DNA from 2 places in the Micromonospora sp. NPDC005252 genome. Region 1 is predicted to be linked to the other one. Evidence: riboswitches for the same ligand, from Rfam matches in the RefSeq annotation. Region 1 holds a riboswitch; the other holds the start of a gene.
The links. A riboswitch is a leader RNA that binds a small molecule or an ion and turns the genes downstream of it on or off. The one in region 1 is predicted to bind S-adenosylmethionine.

Region 1 (4,360 bases):
CCGCCCAGCTCGACGCCACCGCCGACGGGCTGCGCGACCGGGACCGGGCCGGCATCCAGCGGGCGCTGGAGCGGCTGCGCAACAACAAGGACGAGCTGGCCACCCTGGGCGAGGCGATCGAGGGCGCGAAGGAGACGGCCACCCTGTCGCCGGCCCGCTGGCACCGCCGCGGCGAGCTGATCCACTACGCGGAGGCGGCCGACCCGATCGACCGCGCGATGCGCAACAGCGGCACGCTGATCCGCCGGTCCGTCACCCTGATCGAGGACGACGAGCCGGTGCCGGACCCGATGCCGGACGCGATCCGCCACCTCGCCGAGTCGGTCCGGCTGCTCAAGCACGAGTTCGCGGCGGGCGAGGAGCCGCAGAAGGCACGGGAGCGCTCGCTGCGGGCCGTCAGCGAGGCCGGCCGGGCGTACGGGGCGGGAGTCGGCTTCTCCGGCAGTGTCGTGATCGCCCAGATCCGGACCACGGCGAGTGACCTGCTGGTGGCCTCCGGTGTCGAGCAGGAGGAGGCGAACCGGTGGATCCGGACGGCCTTCGGGGAGCAGGAACGGCCGGTCGGCGAACCGGCCGAGCCGGGCGAGGCGCCGAAGCCACCCACCGCCCCGCCCGTCGGCTGAGCGCGAGCAGCAGGCGCACGGTCCGGGCCTCAGCCCCGCTCAGCTCAGCTCAGCTCGGCGAGCGCGGCGAGCAGCCGGTCGACCTGGGCCGTGGTGCTGCCCAGACCGATGCTGGCGCGCAACGCGGTCGGCGGAAGATCCCGCCGGCCGGTACGCCCGGCGGCCTCGCCGAGCAGCCGCCGGGCCAGCGGGTGGGCGCAGAACAGCCCATCGCGTACGCCGATCCGGTGCTCGGTGGCCAGCCGGGCGGCCACCTCTGCGGAGTCCCAGCCGGCGACCACGAACGAGACGATGCCGACCCGGGGCGCGTCGGGGCCGAACGTGCGCAACTCCACCACGTGCGGCAGGGCGGCGAGGCCGGCGCGCAGCCGGGCCAGCAGCGCCTGCTCACGGGCGGCCAGCGCGACCCGGTCGGCGTCGGCCAGCGCCGCGCACACCGCCGCCAGCGCCACCGCGCCCAGCAGATTCGGGGTGCCGCCCTCGTGTCGGGCCGGGCCGTTCGCCCAGGTCACATCGTGGGTCGCTGGCCCGACGTGGCTGGTGGCACCGCCACCGGCCAGGTACGGCGCGGCGGCGTCCAGCCAGTCCGCCCGGCCGATGAGCACACCCGCGCCAAACGGGGCGTACAGCTTGTGGCCGGAGACGGCCAGGTAGTCCACGTCGAGCGTGTGCAGGTCGACCGGGGCGTGCGGCGCGAGCTGTGCGGCGTCGAGGACGATCCGGGCGTTGTGCCGGTGGGCCACCCGGGCCAGCTCGGCGACCGGCCACAGCTCCCCGGTCACGTTGCTCGCCCCGGTCACGGCGACCAGCACCGGCAGCGCGGGGTTGCTGTCGCGGCGCAGCTCGGTGAGGGCGGCGGCGAGAGCGCGTACCGCCCCGGCCGGGTCGGCGGGCACCGACAGGCGTACCGAGCCGCGGGGCCAGGGCAGCAGGTTGGCGTGGTGCTCGCCCGCGAAGGTGACGACTGTCGTGCCGGCGGGCAGCGCCCGGGCCAGCAGGTTGAGGGCGTCGGTGGTGTTCCGAGTGAAGATCACGTGGTCGTCGGCGCGGGCGCCGAAGAAGTCGCCGACCGTCTGCCGGGCCCGCTCGTAGGCCAGTGTGCAGCGCCGCGACAGCGCTCCCGCGCCGCGGTGCACGCTGGCGTACCAGGGAAGCAGTTCGGTCACCGCGTCGGCCGCGGCCCGCGCGCACGGCGCGGTGGCCGCGTAGTCGAGGTTGATCTCGCCGGGTACGCCGAGCACGTCGAGCGGCGCCAACGGGCTGGGCGCGACGGTGGGCAGGGCGGGCAGGGCGGGCAGGGCGGGCAGCGAGGGTACGAGGGTGACGGACACGCCGGAACCTCCGGGGTCAGGGACCCCGGGTGCGGTGTCGGGACGGGGTCCGCGCTTGCCCAGCACGCCGATCGGGCTGGGCCCGGTCATCACCCGGGGCACCCCACCGCGAACTCGACGAGGGTTGCCGGCCAGCAAGCCGGGGCTTCACGCTGGCGCTCGTGACCTGCCGGCAGCATAGCGGCTGTGGATGCGACCGGACCAGCCGGCGGGGGATGGCTACGCTGACCGCATGGCCGACACCCCGCCCGGTGCACCCCTGCCGTCGCCGCCCACGCCCGCCGATCCGGCTGTCGTCGCGGCGCCCCGGATGCCGCCGCGCCGACTGGTTTGGCTGCGGTTCCTGGTGCTGGCCGGGGTGGTGCTGTTCATCGCGGCGTGCGCGGTCTTCATGGTCATCACCCTCGGCCAGTCGCTGGGCCTCGACGCGCTGCTCATCGGGGTGGTCGCCGCGATCCTGCCGGTGCCGGTGCTGGTCGCCTGCTTCCTCTGGCTGGACCGGTACGAGCCGGAACCGCTGAAATATCTGATCTTCTGCTTCGCCTGGGGCGCGTTCGTCTCCACCGCCGCCTCCCTCAAGGTGAACGAGTTCGCCGCCGGGCGGTTCGCCGACTGGGGGCTGCCGGAGGCGCTGACCGGCGTGCTGGTGGCGCCGTTCATCGAGGAGCTGACCAAGGCCCTCGGTCCGATCCTGCTGCTGGTGTTCCGGCGTCGGGAGTGGTCCGGCATCACCGACGGCCTGGTCTACTGCGGGCTCTCCGCGGTCGGCTTCGCGATGGTGGAGAACATCCTCTACCTGGGCGGGTACGGCTATGCGGCCGGCGCCGACCGGTACGGCCCGGCGACCGGCACCCAGCAGGTGATCGCCATCTTCATCGTGCGGATCCTCCTGTTCGGGTTCGCCCATCCGCTCTTCACCTCGATGACAGGTGTCGGGCTCGGTGTCGCCTCGCGCACGGCCGACCGGCGGGTCCGCGTGCTCGCCCCCATCGCCGGCCTGCTGCTGGCGATGATGCTGCACGGCACGTGGAACCTGCTGCCGACGTTGACCCAGGCCACCGGCGAAGCGGTGATCATGCTGTACGGCTTCCTGGGCCTGATGGTGCCGGTGTTCTTCGGCACGGTCGGGCTGGCCGTGTGGCTGCGCGCCTGGGAGGGGCGGCTCACCGAGCGGACCCTGCCCGACTACGTGCGCGCCGGCTGGCTGAGCCCGCCCGAGGTGGCCGCCCTGAGCAGCCTGGGCCGCCGGCACGCGGCCCGCAGCTGGGCACGCCGGGTCGCCGGCGACGCCGGGGTGCGGGCGATGCGCGGGTACCAGCTCGCCGCGACGCGGCTGGCCCTGCTGCGCGACGGGACGCTTCGTGGTCTGGACCGTAAGCCCGCCGACCGGGAGCGGGCGGTTGCCGAGGAACGGCAACTGCTGGAGGCCATCACCGCGCACCGGTCGTTCTTCGTGGGGCGTGACCCGCAGGCGCCGGTGGGTGTCTGGGACGGCAGCCGCTACCACCTGCGCTTCCCGGACGGTACGCAGCGGCCGGTGGAAGCGCCCGACGAGCCGGTCGTGCCGATCCCGGTGGTGCTCGCCCCGCCGCCGCCCCCCATGGGCTACGCGCCGCCCGGTTGGCACGGCCTGCGCCCCCCGGCGCCGTGGCCGCCCGGTCACTCCTGACGGGCGCTGGCGGGGGTCAGGTCATCAGGGTGGTGAGGAAGTCACCGAGCCCCTGCGCCATCGCCATCAGCGCGGCTCCGATCCCCTTGAACATCTGCGCGGCCCCGTCCGGCCGGAACGCCATGAAGTAGATCAGGAACGCGACGCTGCCCCAGGCCAGCAGTTTCTTCACGAATACCGGCATCGTCCCTCCCCAGGGCCCACGGTCGCCGGCTGGCTTCCCACGCCACGGGCTGGCAAACGGCGCGGTGGCGCCCGCTGGCCAGGGGAGGTGCGTCAGAGATAGAGGCCGGTGGAGTCGTTCTCGACCCGCTCGGCGGCCACGGCGTGCACGTCGCGTTCCCGCAACAGCACGTACCCGCGGCCGTGCAGCTCGACCTCGGAACGCTCGTCCGGGTCGAAGAGCACCCGGTCGCCGGAGACGATGGCGCGGACGTTCGGCCCCACGCCGACGGCGGTGGCCCACGCGAGGCGCTTGCCGACAGCGGCGGTAGCCGGGATGACGATGCCAGCGGTCGAACGGCGCTCGCCCTCGCTGCCGTCCATCCGTACCAGCACGCGGTCGTGCAGCAGGCGGATCGGCAGGCCGGAGTCGAAATCCTGGTCGGCGGTCACGGGGCAGACGCTACCGTGTCGCGAGGGACCGGCCGCCGGTGGTTACGTCCCTGGCCGTCCGGGCATTGTGTGGCGGAACTGCCCTACGGTGTGGGGAACGGACGTATGCTGTCCGACCTGTC
Region 2 (4,360 bases), on a different contig from region 1:
GAGCTGCTCGGCGACCTGAAGGCGTTTGCGGTGCACCTGCGCCTCCAGGCCGGCTGAGCGGTCGTCTCAGAGCACCTGGGCGAGGAAGCGGCGGAGCCGGGGATGCTCGGCGCCCTCGAAGATCCTCTCCGGCGGGCCGGCCTCCAGCACCACACCCCGGTCCATGAAGGCGACGGTGTCGGCGACGTGCCGGGCGAAGCCCATCTCGTGGGTGACCACCACCATCGTCATTCCGGCGGCGGACAGGTCGGCCATCACCCCGAGCACCCCCTTGACCAGTTCCGGGTCGAGCGCCGAGGTGGCCTCGTCGAAGAGCATCACCTCGGGCCGCAGCGCCAGCGCCCGGGCGATCGCCACCCGCTGCTGCTGACCACCGGAGAGCTGCGCCGGCCGGGCATCGGCCTTGCCGGCGAGCCCCACCAGCTCCAACTGGGCGCGGGCGACGGCCACCGCCTCGTCCTCGCCGAGCTTGCGCAGCCGGCGCAGCGCCAGGGTGACGTTGCGCAGCACGCTCATGTGCGGGAAGAGGTTGAACTGCTGGAAGACCATGCCCACCCGCTGGCGCAGCGCGTCCGGATCGTCGCGCAGGACGCTGCGCCCGTCCAGCAGCACGTCGCCGCGGTCGGGCTCGATGAGCCGGTTGAGGGTACGCAGCAGAGTGGACTTGCCCGACCCGGACGGCCCGATCACGCAGGCGGTCCCACCGCGCTGCACGGTCAGGTCGACGCCGCGCAGCACGCGGTTCGGCCCGAAGGCCAGGTGGACGTCGCGCGCCTGGAGGCTGACCGAGGTGGTGGTCGCGGTGGTGGTCATCGCCGGTCTCCTTCCGGGGCCCCGGTCAGCGCCGGGTCGTCCTCGTCCTCGTCGTCGGCGGGTGCGGTGGCTGGCCGGCCGTGGCGCAACCGCCGGTCGATCGCGTTCACGACGTGCGTCAGCGGGACGGTCAACGCCAGGTAGAAGAGTCCGGCGAGCAGCAACGCGGACTCGTTGCCGGTGGTGGCCGCATAGTCCTGCCCGATGCGGAACAGCTCCCGCTGGCTGGCCACCAGGCCGAGGAAGTAGACCAGGCTGGAGTCCTTGATCAGCGCGATGAGCTGGTTGACCCAGGCGGGCAGCACCCGCCGGATGCCCTGCGGGATGATCACCAGCCGCATCGCGTCGGCCCAGGAGAAGCCGAGTGCTCGCGCGCCCTCCAACTGGGCCGCCTCCACCGACTGGATGCCGGAGCGGAAGATCTCCCCCATGTACGCCGCCGCGATCAGCGACAGCGCGAGGATGCCCAGCGGGTACGGGTCCGGTCCCCAGACCTGCATGCCGAGTGGTGCCAGCCCGACGCCGATCAGCAGGATCGTCGCCGCGGCCGGCAGCCCTCGGAAGACGTCGGTGTAGACGCGGGCCGGCCAGCGCAGCCACCGGCTGCGGGAGATGCCGGCCACGGCCAGCAGCAGGCCGAACACCGTGCCGAGCAGGGCGGCGGAGACCGCCAGGATCAGCGTGTTGGGCAGCCCGACGGTCAGCATCTCGGGCAACGCCTCGCGCATCGCGTCGGCGTCGAAGAAGGTCTCCCACAGGGTGCTCAACGGATCCATCGGTCGCCTCTCCTACCGCCCCGCTCGCTCGTCACCGGTTCAGGACGCGGCCGACGCCGACGCCGACGGCGCGGCGGACGCCGACGGCGCCGCCACGGTGCCGCTGCCCGGGGTGAAGTCCGCCGGGATCGGGCGGCCCGGGTAGTACTGGGCCTGCAACCGGCTCCAGGTGCCGTCGGCGATCACCTCGTCGAGGCCCTTGTTCAGCGCCTCGCGCAGCTTGTCGCTGCCCTTGGCCACGGCGTACGCGGTCGGCGCCGGGCTGAGCTGCTTGGCCGCCACGGTGATCTTGCCGTTGCTGTCGGCGGCCGACTTCTCGCCGATCTCCGCCGGGGCGATCCACGCGTCGGCGGTGCCCGCCTTGAGCTGGTTGAGCGCGCCGTTGTAGTCCGGCACCCGCACCGGGTCGAGCTGCTTGCCGGTGGCGTAGTCGTCCTGGACGGTGCCCTGCACCACCACGACCCGCTTGCCGGCGAGCTGGTCGAACCCGGTGATCGGCGAGCCGGCCGGCACGTCCAGCCCGAAGTAGCCGAAGTCGTAGCCGTTGCCGAAGTCGACTGTCTTCTTCCGCGCCTCGGTGATCGTGATCGAGGAGCTGCCGACGTCGAACTTGTGGTTGTTGACCTGGGAGAGCAGCGCGGAGAAGTCGGTGCCGACGAACTCGACCTTCAGGCCGAGCTTGCCGGCGACCGCGGTCAGCAGGTCGTTGTCGAAGCCGGTGAACTTACCGTCCTTGAGGTACACGTTCGGTGGGGCGTCGGTCAGCGTGCCGGCCCGCAGCACGCCGGCCTGCGCCAGGCCGTACGGGTTGCCGGCGGTGTCGTTCGAGGCGTCGTCGGTGCCGCAGGCGGTCAGCGCGCCGGCAACCACAAGGGCCGCCCCAACGGCAACGGCACGGCTCAAGCCAGAAGAAAATCGCACGGGTGTCTCCAAAAGGGTGTGTCGACCCGGTCGATCATGAAGTTGTTGCCCCGACACGCCGGTCGGGCGGGCAACAACATCATGATCGACGCGAGGGGTGGGGTGGGCGTGGTGCGCCCGGGGGAGGGAGGGGAGGGGAGGGGTTAGCGCGTGGGGCGGTGGTTACACGCCGCGCTGCACATTCGCATCAGGTCCACGTGGCGACGCCGGGTCAGGGGCGGCGTGAGCCGACCGGCCGGTGGCGTGGGGCTGAGGTTGCGCATACGGTCTCCCGGGTCTGTTGCTGACCTGGGTGCCAGGCCACGCTTGCGCCGGCGTCCTGCCGGTGCCTGGTCTTCACCCGGGGCACCCCACCGCGGAGGAGGGTTGCCGGCCAGCGAGCCGGGGCTTCGCGCTGGCACTCATGACCTGCGCCGAGGCTAGCAGCTCCCACCGGTGGATCGTCCAGCCGTTATGACCACGCTCACCGCCGGCGCCGGTTCGACCGGCAGGTCAACCGGCGTGCACGTGCGGCCGGCGGCGCGGGTCGGGCTCTTGGCGACGCAGGATCTCCCGGGTGACCGAGGCGATGGCGCCCTGCCCGAACGCCAGGTAGCGCAGGAGGTTGCGACCCGGGCCACCCTCGCTCCATTCGAAGTAGATGTGTGGGCGTCGCCTGCTCCGGTCGCGGATCTCCAACAGCAGGGCGGCGAGCGCGGTGGGCACCGAGGAGCCGGTCAGGCTGAGCACCGGGTAGCTGTCGTGCGCCACGCTGCCGCGCACCGGCAGCTCGGTCTCGAAGTCCGACGGGTCGGTGACGTGGACCTCGACGAAGATGACGTCGCTGTCGTCGGGGAAGTCGTTGTCCGCCATGGTCTGTGCCAGCTTGGCGCGGTATTCGGCCGGGTCGCGGCGGTCCGGCTCGTGCGCGATGAGGCGGATCCGACGGGTGGCACGCTCGTCGATCATCCGGGCGGCGACCGGATCCAGCTCGACGTGGTCGACTCGCACCTCGTAGGCCCGTACGAGCCGGGACAGCACCGACACCAGGATCATCCCGCCGATGAAACAGGCGGCGATCTTGACGCCGTCGGGGCGTTCCACGACGTTCGCCAGGGTGGTGTAGACGAAGATCAGCGCGATGGCCCCGAAGGCGTACATCCGCCCCCGCTGCCGCCGTCGTCGCGCCGCGAGGGTCACGGCCGTCGCCGCCGAGGTGATCAACACCAGGACCCCGGTGGCGTACGCGCCGCCCTGCGCGTCCACGCTGGCGGAGAAGATCACCGTGATCAGGAATGCCACCGAGGTGAAGACCAGCACCAGCGGCCGGACCGCCCGCGCCCAGGTAGGGGCCATGCCGTAGCGCGGCAGATACCGGGGTACGAGATTGAGCAGCCCGGCCATCGCCGACGCGCCCGCGAACCACAGGATCCCGATCGTGGACAGGTCGTAGACGGTGCCGAAAACGCCGCCGAGGTGCTGGTGCGCCAGGTAGGCCAGCGCCCGGCCGTTCGCCGGCCCGCCCGGTTTGAACGCCTCCGGCGGGATCAGCACGGTGGTGGTCACACTGCTGGTGATCAGGAAGACGCTCATCGTCGCGGCGGCGGTGGTGAGCAGCCGCCGCGCCCCCCGGATCCGGCCCAGCGGCCGGTCCTCCGAGTCCTCGCGATCCCCCCGGATGTGCGGCATCACGGCCACCCCGGTCTCGAAACCGGACAGGCCCAACGCCAGCTTCGGGAACACCAGCAGGGACAGCCCGACCACCAGCAGGGGATCGCCGTGTCCGGTGCTCAGCGCGGTGGTCCAGTCCCCGACCGCGCTCGGGTGGGTCACCACCCGCCACAGCGCGTCGGCGATCACCACCGCGTTCA

Region 2: it holds a riboswitch for S-adenosylmethionine, as region 1 does, so the genes downstream of both, ACFYPH_RS14055 (ABC transporter substrate-binding protein) here and ACFYPH_RS01340 (aminotransferase class V-fold PLP-dependent enzyme) in region 1, are expected to answer to the same signal.

Annotation. Positions count from the first base shown of each region.
Region 1 covers NZ_JBIAKN010000001.1:287,308-291,667, forward strand. The annotation lists gene ACFYPH_RS01335 (FUSC family protein) at 1-623, shown strand, start outside; gene ACFYPH_RS01340 (aminotransferase class V-fold PLP-dependent enzyme) at 668-1,903, opposite strand; SAM riboswitch class IV at 2,001-2,121, opposite strand; gene ACFYPH_RS01345 (PrsW family intramembrane metalloprotease) at 2,145-3,623, shown strand; gene ACFYPH_RS01350 (hypothetical protein) at 3,640-3,807, opposite strand; gene ACFYPH_RS01355 (co-chaperone GroES) at 3,900-4,238, opposite strand.
Region 2 covers NZ_JBIAKN010000004.1:226,547-230,906, forward strand. The annotation lists gene ACFYPH_RS14040 (hypothetical protein) at 1-57, shown strand, start outside; gene ACFYPH_RS14045 (amino acid ABC transporter ATP-binding protein) at 67-813, opposite strand; gene ACFYPH_RS14050 (amino acid ABC transporter permease) at 810-1,589, opposite strand; gene ACFYPH_RS14055 (ABC transporter substrate-binding protein) at 1,629-2,459, opposite strand; SAM riboswitch class IV at 2,808-2,919, opposite strand; gene ACFYPH_RS14060 (amino acid transporter) at 3,003-4,360, opposite strand, start outside.